DNA from 4 places in the Streptomyces sp. NPDC089424 genome. Region 2 is predicted to be linked to each of the others. Evidence: riboswitches for the same ligand, from Rfam matches in the RefSeq annotation. Region 2 holds a riboswitch; each other region holds the start of a gene.
What was found. A riboswitch is a leader RNA that binds a small molecule or an ion and turns the genes downstream of it on or off. The one in region 2 is predicted to bind cyclic di-AMP.
Positions count from the first base shown of each region.

Region 1: another riboswitch for cyclic di-AMP. It lies ahead of ACIP2X_RS14300 (C40 family peptidase); the one in region 2 lies ahead of ACIP2X_RS31435 (transglycosylase SLT domain-containing protein).
Region 3: another riboswitch for cyclic di-AMP. It lies ahead of ACIP2X_RS35155 (transglycosylase family protein); the one in region 2 lies ahead of ACIP2X_RS31435 (transglycosylase SLT domain-containing protein).
Region 4: another riboswitch for cyclic di-AMP. It lies ahead of ACIP2X_RS02295 (peptidoglycan DD-metalloendopeptidase family protein); the one in region 2 lies ahead of ACIP2X_RS31435 (transglycosylase SLT domain-containing protein).

Region 1 is NZ_JBIVHU010000002.1:1,503,316-1,506,515, reverse strand. Features, by position in the region: gene ACIP2X_RS14300 (C40 family peptidase) at 665-1,138, opposite strand; cyclic di-AMP (ydaO/yuaA leader) riboswitch at 1,142-1,344, opposite strand; gene ACIP2X_RS14295 (ABC transporter permease) at 1,917-2,924, opposite strand; gene ACIP2X_RS14290 (TetR/AcrR family transcriptional regulator) at 3,041-3,200, shown strand, end outside.
Region 2 is NZ_JBIVHU010000009.1:104,526-107,725, forward strand. Features, by position in the region: gene ACIP2X_RS31425 (carboxymuconolactone decarboxylase family protein) at 161-622, shown strand; gene ACIP2X_RS31430 (HAD family hydrolase) at 688-1,566, shown strand; gene ACIP2X_RS31435 (transglycosylase SLT domain-containing protein) at 1,530-2,012, opposite strand; cyclic di-AMP (ydaO/yuaA leader) riboswitch at 2,016-2,193, opposite strand; gene ACIP2X_RS31440 (CocE/NonD family hydrolase) at 2,475-3,200, opposite strand, start outside.
Region 3 is NZ_JBIVHU010000011.1:101,932-105,131, forward strand. Features, by position in the region: gene eno (phosphopyruvate hydratase) at 1-329, opposite strand, end outside; gene ACIP2X_RS35155 (transglycosylase family protein) at 626-1,324, opposite strand; cyclic di-AMP (ydaO/yuaA leader) riboswitch at 1,328-1,507, opposite strand; gene ACIP2X_RS35160 (transglycosylase family protein) at 1,714-2,790, opposite strand; gene ACIP2X_RS35165 (cytochrome P450) at 2,936-3,200, opposite strand, start outside.
Region 4 is NZ_JBIVHU010000001.1:551,860-555,059, reverse strand. Features, by position in the region: gene ACIP2X_RS02300 (SGNH/GDSL hydrolase family protein) at 12-797, opposite strand; gene ACIP2X_RS02295 (peptidoglycan DD-metalloendopeptidase family protein) at 1,020-2,015, opposite strand; cyclic di-AMP (ydaO/yuaA leader) riboswitch at 2,020-2,185, opposite strand; gene ACIP2X_RS02290 (tyrosine-protein phosphatase) at 2,587-3,200, shown strand, end outside.

The DNA.
Region 1 (3,200 bases), on a different contig from region 2:
GGCGCTCCGGGGTACGCGCCGTGCGGGCTCCGACGCCCCGCGGGCCGGACACAGACCTGGCAGCACGAAGGGGCACGTTCGCAGAGTCCGCCTGACCCGCGAGGGCGGCAAGACGGTGTCCATCGAACTGCCCTGGACGGTCCCGGCCCGCCTGGGCGGCCAGCAGGAGCCGTAGCTCTTCGGGGGCAGAGACGCGGGGATCCGGCGAGGAGCGGCGCCGGGCGCTCCGGGGTACGCGCTGTGCGCTCCGACGCGCCGCGGGCCGGACACGGAGCCGGCGGCACGGACGGGCACGTTGCGGCGTCACGGCGGTCGCGGAGGGCCGGAGCCGGGCGGGACTGCCGGGCTCGGGCGGGCCGGCGCGGGCCCTCGTCGTCCAGGGCGACCCGGCGGCAGCCCTCGGTGCGAGTCCGCGTCGCCCCGGGCCCTGTGCCCGCCCGACGGCGCCACGGGCCCCAGCCGGGGCTCCTGTGCCGTAGCCCCGCACGGCGGGACGCCCGTGCCCCGGAGGGCGTCACGGGCGGCGGGACGCCCGTGCCCCGGAGGGCGTCACGGGCGTCCCGCGGGTCGTTCTCGGCGCGAACCCGCCGACGCGTCGTGCCGAGCCCGCGTCACGGGCGGGGCGGCGGCGTCCCCTCCGGGCGCCGCCACCGCCACCCGGGGGTCACTTGACCCGGCCGTACCAGACGCTCTTGGTCCAGATCTTCTGGAGCCGCACCACGTCCCCGGTCTTCGGGGCGTGCCAGATCTTCCCCTTCCCGGCGTAGATCCCCACGTGGTAGACGTTCGACCCGGAGTGGAAGAACACGAGGTCGCCGGCCTTGCGGCTCCTGGCCCCGATGTGGCGGGTCTTGTTGTACTGCTGGGCGGCCGTGCGGGGCAGCTTCTTGCCCGCCTTCTTGAACGAGTACAGGGTCAGCCCGGAGCAGTCGAACCTGCGCGGCCCGGTGGCGCCCCACCTGTAGGGGGCGCCCTTCTTCGAGGCGGCGATCTGGAGTGCCTTCGTCGCCGTCGTGGCGGCCGCGGCCTCGGAGGCGAGGCCCGGAGCCACGACGGAGCCGCCCACCGCGGCGAGGGTGAGGGCCGAGGCCGTACCGGCACGGGCCATCAGCGACGGGACACGATTGAGCGCGGTCATGCGCAACCCTTCGTCAGCCGCCTGTGAAGGATGACCTGTCGGATTCGGGCTGGCGAAGTAGCCCGGCCGCGTTGCCACGGCTTCACCCCAAGGGACGCTCGGAGATTGCGCTCCGGCGACCCGTCGTGCTTGGGTCCTCCACTCCTGCCGATCCACTCCTGTCGACCGGTCATCCGGGCGGCGGCAGGACTCGGCGTCCGCCCGGACCGCCCCGCCGCGGCGGCGGGGGCTTGTCGTCAGTCAGGGATCTTGACTCACGGAAGTCCGAAAATCCCAACGCAATCGGGGATTTGTGGCGTTACTCACCACTCACCCGTTCGGGTGGACATCCCCCTGTTCGAACCGGTGTCAAGGGCGCCACGCCACCCCGGACCAGCGACGGAAGGCCTCATCACGCCCCGAGGCAGGTCGCGTTGCGCAACCGCAAGGGCACCGAAAAAGGAGGGGGAAGTCATCCGGACGGCGGTAGCCCTTTTGGTCCGTTTCAACTCCCGGCCGCACGAACCGTCATGACACCCGGTGACCCGGGACGGCGGCGGGTGGATCGGTCCTGCCGCACCTGTCGGAGCGCGGTGCAACGGCGTCGGCGCGCACAAGTGGCGCTCCATGACGATCTCCGCGCACCGGCGCCTTGGCGGGCGCGCGGTCCACGACTCGGTCGCCGTCGCACGCCGTGCCGGCCGACACGGTCCGGCTGACCGGCCGTCACCCGATCGGCCGGGACGCGAAGAGGCCGTGCGCCCCGTCCGCTACAGCGGGGCGCACGGCCGGTCCGTGGTCAGAGTGCCGGCGCGGGCTCCCGCTCGGCCACGACCTCGCGCGCCGCCCCGGTACGGGACTTCAGCGCGCTGCCCAGCAGTACCGCGCCGAGCCCGATCGCGGCCCACCAGGTGAGGGTGAGAGCCGGGCCGAGGGAGGCCGCGCCGTCGAAGTACGACACCGAGCGCAGCAGCGTCGTCCCCGCGCCCGGCGGCAGCCACTGGCCGATCGTCCCGGCGGGCTCGGGCAGCATCTGCGGCGCCGACGCCGCCCCCGAGAGCGGGTTGCCGAACAGCATCAGCGTGCCGCCAGCGACGGCGATCCCGGCGCGGCCCACCAGGGCGGCTAGCCCCGCGACGGCGCCGCTCACCGCCAGCGTGGACAGCCCGAGGACGGCGGCCTCGGCCCACCAGTTCCCGGTGAGGACCCCCAGCCAGCTGTGCGCGATCGCGGCGGCGCCGACGCCGACCAGCGCGGACGCGCCCACCAGTGCGGTCACCGCCCGGATCCCGCGCAGCCCCCGCACGGAGACGGCCGCGCCCGCCGCGATCCCGCCCAGCGCCAGCGGCAGCACGCTCGCGGCAAGTGCGGCGCCCCGCGGGTCGGTCTCCGGGGCGGCCACCACGTCCACCGTCCGCGGCGGGGTGCCGTCGGCGGACATCGCCTGCTGGAGCAGTTGCGCGACCACCGGGCCGGCGGCCGAGGCGGTCAGCAGCTCGGGACCCTGGGCGGTGACGACGACGGCGCCGTACACCGTCCGGTCCTCGACGGCCTCGCGGGCGGCGGCCTCGTCGGCGTACCGGTGGACCTCGAAGGCGCCCGGATGCCGTGCCAGCTGCCGCTCGACCTGCGCGGTGGCGGTGGCCGGACCCGCGACACCGAGCGGCAGGTCGTGCGGCGCGGTCCGGGCGGCCGGCCAGGCGAAGGCCCACAGCGCGAGCGCCGCCACGAGCGGGACGAGGACGACGACCGCGACGACCTGCCGGGCGCCGGGTCGGGTGGGCTGCGTGCCGGTTGGCGTGGACATGGAGTTCCCCCTAGGGTGGACGCCTCAAAAAGAAGGATCGTTCGTTTTTGGCTTCACCACCGTGCGCCGAAGGGCGTGCCCTTGTCAAGAAAGAATGTTCGTTCTACATTCGGGACATGGCTCGTGTATCCCAGGAACACCTCGACGCCCGCCGCCGGCAGATCCTCGACGGCGCCGCCGTCTGCTTCGCCCGCAACGGCTTCCACGCCACGTCGATGCAGGACGTGCTCAAGGAGGTGAACCTCTCCGCGGGCGCCGTCTACCGCTACTTCAGCG
Region 2 (3,200 bases):
GCAGTGTCCGACAGGCCGGAAAGGTTCTGAATGTCCCGAAAGGTGTAGCGCGCGAACGGCAGAAGATCCGTCCCGTCGATCCGTCACAACGACCGCCCCCGATCCGTCAGTGCGGTGAAGGCAAGGATCGCACCGGCCACTGACAACAGGAGGCACCACCATGCAGGCACGGATGACGAACCCGGCGTACGTCCTCCCGGGCGCGCTGAAGGGCATCGGGACGCTCCTCCAGGCCATCGGGGAGAGCGGGCTGGACCGGGAGGTCGCGGAACTGGTCGGGCTGCGGGTCAGCCAGATCAACGGCTGCGGCGCCTGCGTCCACGGACATGTCGACAATCTGCGCAAAGCGGGCGCAAGCGAGGAGCGCATCGCCTCGGTCGCCGCCTGGCGGCACGCGCCTTTCTACAGCGACGCCGAGCGCACCGCGCTGACCCTCGCGGAGACCGTGACGCGGCTGGCCGACCGGTCCGAGGAGGCGGTTCCGGACGGGTTGTGGGACGAGGTCGCCGACCACTTCGACGAGAGGGAGCTGTCGGCGCTGATCCTGACCGTCTCCCTGACGAACCTGTTCAACCGCGTCAACACCACGATCAAGGAGCCCGCGGGCACCACGTGGGGGTGAAAAGCGGACAGTGGGAAGGTAGTTGGGAATGAACGGTGGGGGTCCGGTGTCCGTATTCTCTGATCATGGCCGCACCCACCGCATATGCCGCGCGCACCGAGTACGCGCGCACCGACTACGCCCTCATCGCCACTGACCTGGACGGAACGCTGCTCCGCGGCGACGACACGGTCTCCGACCGCTCGCTCGCCGCGCTCGCGCGGGTCTCGGCGGCCGGGGCCCGGCATCTGGTGGTGACCGGCCGGCCGGCGCCGCGGGTGCGGCCGCTGCTGGAGATCCTGGGCGGCGGCGGGCTCGCGGTGTGCGGCCAGGGCGCCCAGCTGTACGACGTCGGCGCGGACCGTCTGCTGTGGTCCGTCACGCTGGACCGGGAGCTGGCCGAGACGGCGCTCGGCAAGATCGAGGCCGAGGTCGGCCAGGTGTACGCGGCCGTCGACCAGGACGGCGTCGACGGGCTCACCCTCATCGAGCCGGGCTATCTGATGCCGCACCCCACGCTGCCCGCGGTGCGGATCGATCGCCGCGACGACCTGTGGTGCGCGCCGATCAGCAAGGTGCTGCTGCGCCATCCGTCCCTGTCGGACGACGAGTTGGCCGCGGTGGCCCGCGCGGTGGTCGGCTCGCTCGCGACCGTCACCATGTCGGGGCCGGGGACGGTCGAGCTTCAGCCGTGCGGCATCACCAAGGCGACGGGGCTGGCGCTGGCGGCCCGGCATCTGGGCCTGGGCCCGGAACGGACCATCGCCTTCGGGGACATGCCCAACGACATCCCGATGTTCGACTGGGCCGCGTACGGCGTGGCCATGGCCAACGCCCACCCCGAGCTCAAGGCGGTGGCCGACGAGGTCACCCTGTCGAACGAGGACGACGGCATCGCCGTCGTCCTCGAACGGCTGCTGGCCGAGGCTCAGTACGGGCCGAAGACGTTGTCGATGGAGCCGTAGCGGTCGGCCGCGTAGTTGCAGGCGGCGGTGATGTTGGCGACCGGGTCGTACGGGTCGTACGCCGTGCCGGTCACGTGGTAGGCCTCGAAGGTCGGGTCGATGACCTGGAGCAGGCCCTTGGACGGGGTGCCCTTGGCGGCGTTGGAGTCCCAGTTGTTGATGGCCTTCGGGTTGCCGGACGACTCGCGCATGATGTTGCGGTAGATGCCGTTGTACGACCCGGGAATGCCGTTCTGTGCCATGACGTCGAGGGACTGGCGGATCCAGCCGTCGAGGTTGTTCGTGTAGTACTTGACGGTCGAGGGCATGGCCGTGGGCGCGGCCGCGGAGGCGCTGGTGGCGCCGATCAGCGGCAGGGCGAGTACGGCGGCGCCGGTGCCTGCGACGGCGAGCCTGCGGGCGATGCGGGCAGTGCGGGTACGACTGATCTGACCGTTTGCAGCCATGGGGACTGTCCTCTCCGGCGCCTGCGAGGTGAGCTGTCGGGTTCGGGCGGGGAGCTGCCCGGCCGCCTCTTGCGAGTGCGACTTCACCCCGAGCCGTTCCGGTGTGCCGTGGTGTGCGGCGTCCGGTCCGGCGGCCTACCTGGGTCCCCCGCTCCTGCCGTGCGGTGAGTGAGTCCGTCATGGGTGGCGCGGGCGGCGGCAGGATTCGGCGTTCCGCCCGACTGGCCCGGAACGTATGCGAGAGCACATGTCCGAAACAAGTGGTCGTTTCACCTATCGCAGGATTTGATCTTCGAAAGGCGACTTGGCCGCTCGTGATCCTTTGCAGCCGAAAAGAGTCAACTCGGCCGTGCGCAAAGGCGGATCGCGGCAGCCGTGTAAGGGACTCGTGAAGACGCCCGAGTGAGCCAACTCACGTGCGGGCAGAAGAATGGCAAATCGGGCAATAGGCCCAAGTCCTAGTCAACCGGCGGTCCGTGGAATGCGCTTCTCCCACGTGCGATGAAAGACCACCTCGGTGCCATGGGTGCAAATCACCTCATTTGAGGTCAAAAACTCCTCCGCGGTGCAGGTGATCTCCGCACGCGTGCGGACCGTCGTGTCCCAGGCGAGTTCCGGGCGGTGCAGCCGGATCGTCCAGTCCGAGCGGGTACGGGCGGACAGCGGATCGGCCTCGCGGACCGCGTACGTCTCCCGCGTGTCCTCGGTGAGCTCCAGCCCGTCGGGGTACGCGCGCGGGTCGCCGTGGCCCGGACGGACCTCCAGCCGCCACTCGCCCTTGGCCACGTCCCGCACCACCAGCCGCTCGGGGTGCGGTTCGTCGAGGGTGGCCGCCTCGGCGGCGCCGAGGGGTGCGGACTGCTCCGGTTCCTCGAACGTGAGCGACGGGACCGCGGTACACGCGCGTACCGGCAGTTCGAGAGTGCTGCCGGCCGGATCCACGGTGAAGCCGGCCGCCGAGTCCGGCTGGGGCCAGATCCAGGGCCAGTACGCGGAGGCGAGGGAGAGGCGGATGCGGTGGCCGGGCGGGAAGGCGTACCCGATGCCGTCGAGCTCGACCGTGACGTCCTCGGTGGCCCCCGGGGTCCACGGCACGGCCCGGTCCCGCCCCTCGCGCGCCGACAGGTTCAGCACCCCGCGCGTCACCAGCGTCGAGGAGCCGTCCGGCGTCACGTCGCACACGCGCGC
Region 3 (3,200 bases), on a different contig from region 2:
GCGTTGGCGCCGAGGGAGCCCTTGTTGTCGGTGGCGTCCAGGTCGAACATCGCCTGGTCGATCAGGCGCTGCTCGGTGGCGTCGTAGCCGACGAGCTCCGGGCCGATCTGCTCGATGACGGCCAGGACGGCCTTCTCGACGCCCTTGCCGAGGTAGCGGTTGGGGTCGCCGTCGCGGAGTTCGATGGCCTCGAAGGCGCCGGTGGAAGCGCCGGACGGAACGGCGGCACGACCCGTGCTGCCGTCGTCGAGGCCGACCTCGACCTCGACCGTGGGGTTGCCTCGGGAGTCCAGGATTTCCCGGGCTACGACGACGTCGATGGACGGCACGAGCATCTCCTTCGTGGATGTGACGCGATGAGCAGGACCGCGGCGGCTCTGCGAGACGAGCCTAACCGGCTCCGTGCGATCGGCCAGCCGGTCGCCCCTCTCATGGACCGAACCGAGAGTAAATTGTTTCCGAACGAAACAAAGACGGGGGTGCACCGCACGGCGAGCGGCACACGAAAAAGCCCCGCCCCGGTGCGTACGGGGGAAGACGCACCGGGGCGGGGAGCCCGTGGGGACGGGGGGGGGTGACCCTCACGGGAGCCAGGGGGCCTCCGGCGGGTCGGCGGCGGACCGTTCTACTTCAGGTGCAGCTGCTGACCCGGGAAGATGAGGTCGGCGTCCTCGACGATGTCCTTGTTCAGCTGGAACAGCTTCTCCCAGCCACCCTTGACGTCGTGGTCGGCGGCGATGGTGCTGAGGGTGTCACCCTCGACGACCTTGTACTCGCCGTCGCCCTTCTTCACCTTGTCGCCGGTCGGCGTGGTGACGGTCTCCTTCGCGGCCGGACGCTCCGCGGAACGCGAAGCCGGCTGCTCCTCGGTCGCGCGCGTCTCGGTGCCGGTGCTCTGCGACTCGTCGGCGGCGGAGCCGCTGCCGGCGGAGCCGCCGCCGGTGTAGGTGGCGTTCGACAGGCCGGTGCCGCAGACCGGCCAGGCGCCCTTGCCCTGACCCGCGAGCACCTTCTCGGCGATCTGGATCTGCTGCTCCTTGGAGGCCTGGTCGGCCGTGCCGGCGAACTGCGTGCCGCCGTACGCGGCCCAGGTGGAGGCGGAGAACTGCAGACCGCCGTAGTAACCGTTGCCGGTGTTGATGGACCAGTTGCCGCCGGACTCGCACTGGGCGACGGCGTCCCACTCGGAGGCCGTGGCGGCGGAGGCGCTGCCGGCCGCCATCAGCGGGGCGGCGACGGCGGCGGCGCCGGTGACGCCGACGGCGGCGATGGCGCGAACGGTCCTGGACGCACGACGGTGCTTGCCCTTGCTGGAAAACAGCATGGTTGATCCCCTCACCGACGCCTGCGAGGTGAGCTGTCGGGTTCGGGCCGGTTGAGTTGCCCGGCCACACCTCACTGGGAGGCGTGGCTTCACCCCAAGCCGGTTCCGGCGCTGAGTCTCCTCAACTGCCGGGTCCGGCACCTACCTTGGGTCCCCCGCTCCTGCCTACGGCGCTTGACGCGACGACTGTTCCCGGAGGGCCGCTGGCAGGATTCGGCGTTGCGGCACCCGGGGCTCGTGGTGACGAGCGGTCATGACCGTAGACAGGCGATCGACGGAATTTCAAAGACGATCAGGGCTTCTGAGACTCATCCCACACTTTCGCCAAATCGGACATTCGACTCGAAGTGTGACGTGAACTCCCGCTGTTCCCGGGCCGTTTCCCGCCCCTACCTGCCGGCCGACTCCGCGCCGACATCCAGCGACTGACCGGGGACGATGTGGTCGGGGTCGCCACCGAGGGCGTCCTGGTTGACGACGTACAGCGCGGCCCATCCACCCTGCACGCCAAGGGAGTCGGCGATGTCCCAGAGGGTGTCGCCGTCCCGGACCGTGTACGCGTCGTCGAGGCCCGGACGCCCGGCGGCACCGTCCCGCGAGGCGTGCCGCCCCGAGGAGCCGCCGGCGCGCTCGCCGTCCTCGTCCGCACTGCCTCCCCGGTGCTTGCCGGTGCCGAGGAGGCCCGTGTCGGTGAGGTCCGAGGCGCTCGGGGTGCTCGAAGGCACGCCCGAAGGCGAGGAACTTGAGGGGGATTCGCCCGATTCGGGGGATTCGCTGGAACCGGTGGACTCGCCGGAGCCGGGCGAGGTCGAGCCCTCGGCACCCGGGGAGCTGGAGCCGCCGGACGGGGTGGATTCGCCGGATTCCGAAGGGTTCGCGGAGTTCGTGGGCGTGCGGGACTCCCCGGCACCCCGGGAGCTGCCGGACCCCTTCGCGTCACCGTCCCGGTCGGAGGCACCGGAGGAGGTGTGACCGGACGAGTTGGACAATCCGAGCGAGTTGGACAGACTGCCCGTATCGCTGCTTCTCGTGTACGACGGCGTACTGGACGCGTCACCGACCACACCCGTGTCGACGGTGGCCGACTCGGAGTCCGCCTCCAGCCCCACCAGCGGGCCGCAGGTAGCCCAGGCGCCGACGCCCTGGTCCTCGAGGACCTTCTCGGCGACGGCGATCTGCTGCGAACGGCTGGCCAGATCCGCGCTCGCGGCATAGGTGAGGCCGCCGTACTTCTCCCAGTCCCGCTGGGAGAGTTGGAGGCCGCCGTAGGAGCCGTTGCCCGTGTCGGCGCTCCAGGAGCCGCCGGTCTCGCACTCGGCGACCCGGTCCCAGGTCGTCCCGCTGGCCGCGCTCGCACCGGTGGCGGCGAGGAGGGGGAGGGCGATGGCGGAGCCGGTCACGCCGGCCGCGACGACGAGTGCGGGCGCCTGACGGGGGCGACGGTGACGACCGTTCCCGGAGAGCATGCGGGGACCTTTCGCGTGACAGCGGGGACCTGCGCGGCCGGTGAAACCGAGAGGCCGTGCTGAGGGGTGAAGGTATAGGCAGACGATCACTTGTCACAAGTTCATGCCGCGCAGATCACGTGAAGATCACATAGTTGAAAGACCGTCACTTTTCCCGCACAGGCGTGAACTCCACCGGCAGCGTCCGCAGACCTCGCATGATGAGCCCGCCCCGCCAGCGCAGTTCGGCGGGATCCGCGGCGAGCCGCAGGTCGGGGAGGCGGGTCAGGAGGGTGGCCAGCGCGGTCCGGCCCTCCAGACGGGCCAGCGGCGCCCCGAGGCAGTAGTGGAGGCCGTGGCCGTAACCGAGGTGCTGGTTGTCACGGCGGGCGAGATCGAGCGTGTCCGGGTCCGCGAACCGCTCCGGATCC
Region 4 (3,200 bases), on a different contig from region 2:
TTGTCACGACCTCACGCCACGGAGGCGATCCACGTCCTGATGTCGTCCGGCGACAGCACACCCTTGGCGGTGACATGGTCGCCCGACGACTCGCCGCGCAGCCGTCGGCCGATCCAGGGCACCAGGTACTCACGCGCCCAGTGGACGTCGTCCCGGCGCACGTCGAGGGCACCGCGCGGCGGAAGCGGCGGCCACGGCTGCTCCGGGTCGGCGGGGACGGCCAGGCGCAGGGCCTGACCGGCGCGCAGGGCCACGCGGGTGTGCCCCTCGGGCGACAGGTGCAGCCGGTCGTGGTCCCAGGCGCGCCGGTCCTGCACGGACTTGAGCGACCACAGGTCGAGCACGGGACAGCCGTACCGGTCGGCGATGGCGCGTACGTGGCCGTTGTACGTGGCGATCTTGCCGCGCAGATGCCGCAGCAGGGGAACGCCGCGGGTGTCGAAGCCGGTGGTCACGAGGACGGTGCCCACGGTGGCGGTCAGCGCGGCGACCCCGCGCTCGAAGCGCTCCGCCACGTCGTCGGGGTCGGTGCCGGGACGGATGATGTCGTTGCCGCCGGCGCAGAACGAGACCAGGTCCGGGGCGAGTTCCGCGGCCCTCGGGACCTGCTCCGCCACGATCTGGTCGAGCAGCCTGCCGCGCACGGCGAGGTTGGTGTACTGGAAGTCGCCCTCGGCCCGGCGGTCCGCGAGCAGTACGGCGAGACGGTCGGCCCAGCCGACGAACGCCCCGTCCGGTCCGGGGTCGCCGACGCCCTCGGTGAAGCTGTCCCCCACCGCCACGTACGACCCGATCACTGATGTGCTGTCACTCTTCGAATCGTCTGCCACGTCGGGACATGATTCCTGTTCGAATGTGACCTACGCGACCGTAGGCAGGGGTTGACGGACGGTGAGAAAGGCCACGGCCAAAGGATTGGTCAACTGCGGAATAAGGCCGGTGCGCCCGACGGCGGGTACACCGAAGGCCGGACCCCGGAAGCGGGGTCCGGCCTTCGGCCATGTACCGGGGGGCGTGCGTCAGCCGACCGTCACGCCCTTGGAGGCGAGGTAGGCGACCGGGTCGACGTCCGAGCCGTAGTCCGGGGTGGTGCGGATCTCGAAGTGCAGGTGCGGGCCGGTGGAGTTGCCGGTGGAGCCCGACAGGCCTATCTGCTGGCCCCCGGTCACGCTCTGACCGCTGGAGACGGACAGCGAGGAGAGGTGGGCGTACTGGGCGTAGAAGCCGTCGGCGAGCTTGATGACGACCTGGTTGCCGTAGGAACCGGCCCAGCCCGCGGAGACGACCGTGCCCGCGCCGACGGACTTGAGCGGCGTACCGCTCGCGGCGGCGAAGTCGACACCCGTGTGGTAGCCGCTGGCCCACATGCTGCCGGCCACGCGGTAGGCGGTGCCGACGCCGGCGCCGTCCACGGGGGCGGAGTAGCCGGCGGCCGCGGCGGTGTCGGCGGCCGGGGCCTCGGCGGCGGCGGGCTCGGGCGCCTGCGCCTCAGCCGCGGGCTCGGAGCTCTCGGAGCTCTCGGAGGACGGTGACGCCGTGGACGCCGAGGACTCGGCTTCGGAGGAGCCGGAGGACGACGAGGCCGGCTCGTCGGCGCCCGACTCGGCCCGCTCGCCGATCGTGAGCTTCAGACCGGGGTGGATGAGCGAGGGGTTCTCGCCGACCGCCTCCCGGTTGTCCTCGTAGAGCCGCTGCCAGCCACCGCTGACATCCTGCTCGTCGGCGATCTTGGAGAGGTAGTCGCCCACCCTCACGGAGTACGTCCGGGCGGCCGACTTCTGCGCGGTGGCCTGCTTCGCGGCGGACTGCTTCTCGGTGACCTGCTGCCGAACTGCCGTCTTCTGGACCGGGATCGACGAGACGGCCTTCTCCGCGGCGGACGGGACAGGGGCGGCATGGGCGCCGGCGGCCCCCATCAGCGGCAGGGCGAGTGCGGCGCCACCGGTTCCGGCGACGGCGATGGAGCGGGTGAAGCGCTGGGACTTGGGACGGCGGTGCTTACCCTTCGCGGGCATGGCGAATTCCTCTCCGGCGCCTGCGAGGTGAGCTGTCGGGTGCGGACTGGAGATGTCCGGCCGCGTGGGGACGCGGCTGTACCCCAAGCCGTTCCGGAGACCGGAACAGGCAGTTGTACCTGTGGGTCCCCCGCTCCTGCCGAACACGGGTGAGTTAGCGCGGGCACCGGGCGGCGGCAGGATTCGGCGTCCGTCCGGATCGGGTGGAACGTAAGCGACCGAGACGCAACGGGACAAGCAAGAGGTTTCACCGGAACGCCGTTTTCGTGATCCGTTCGCCCGATTTACGGTCACACTCCGTGCAGTGGGGCACATGTGCATTCCGTAAACGCCCTTGAAGGCATGTGAATTACGTGAGCATGACGAGCGACGCTCGGTCACGAATATGACGCTGCTCACGTGACACTGCTCCAGGCTTCCTCATTCCAGAACGAGTTGGAGCGAATCCCACTATTGAGACAGAAAGGACAGAAGAGACATACGAGGCGTGTTGCCGCCAGATCGCGTGTCGTATCGTCAAGGCGTGCCCGCCGACGAGTCGCGCCGGCGGGGCCGATGGGAGGGAGCCCCCGTGACGCAGCAGGTGCCGTCGACCGAGCCCGAACTGGCCGGAGTGCGCAACTTCCGTGACGTGGGCGGGCTGCCGACGGTGGACGGGCGCCGGGTGCGGCAGGGAGTGCTGTTCCGCAGCGGCCACCTCGCGCACGCCACCGCGCAGGACGCCGTGTTCCTGGCCTCCCTGGAGCTGCACACGATCTTCGACTTCCGCAACGCCGCGGACCAGAAGCTGGAGGGCCCGGACGTGGAGCTGCCGGGTGTGCGCAACGTGAACCTTCCGCTGACGGACCCCGCCGACGGCGCCGAGTTCTGGAAGATGGTCCGGGACGGCGATCTGGAGCAGCTGCGCGAGGTCCTGTCCGACGGCAAGGCGGCGGACCGGATGATCACCTCGTACCGCGCGATCGTCACGGAGCGCACCGCCGAGCACTCCCGGGTGCTGCACGCGCTCGCCGAGGACAGCGTCCCCGCGCTGATGCACTGCGCGGCGGGCAAGGACCGCGCCGGCCTGTCGATCGCCGTCACGCTGCTCGCGGTGGGCGTGGAGCGCGAGGCGATCCTCGCCGACTACCTGGAGTCCAACGCCAAGCACCGCCGCTACAAGGTGCACCGGGGCGGCAGCTCCGC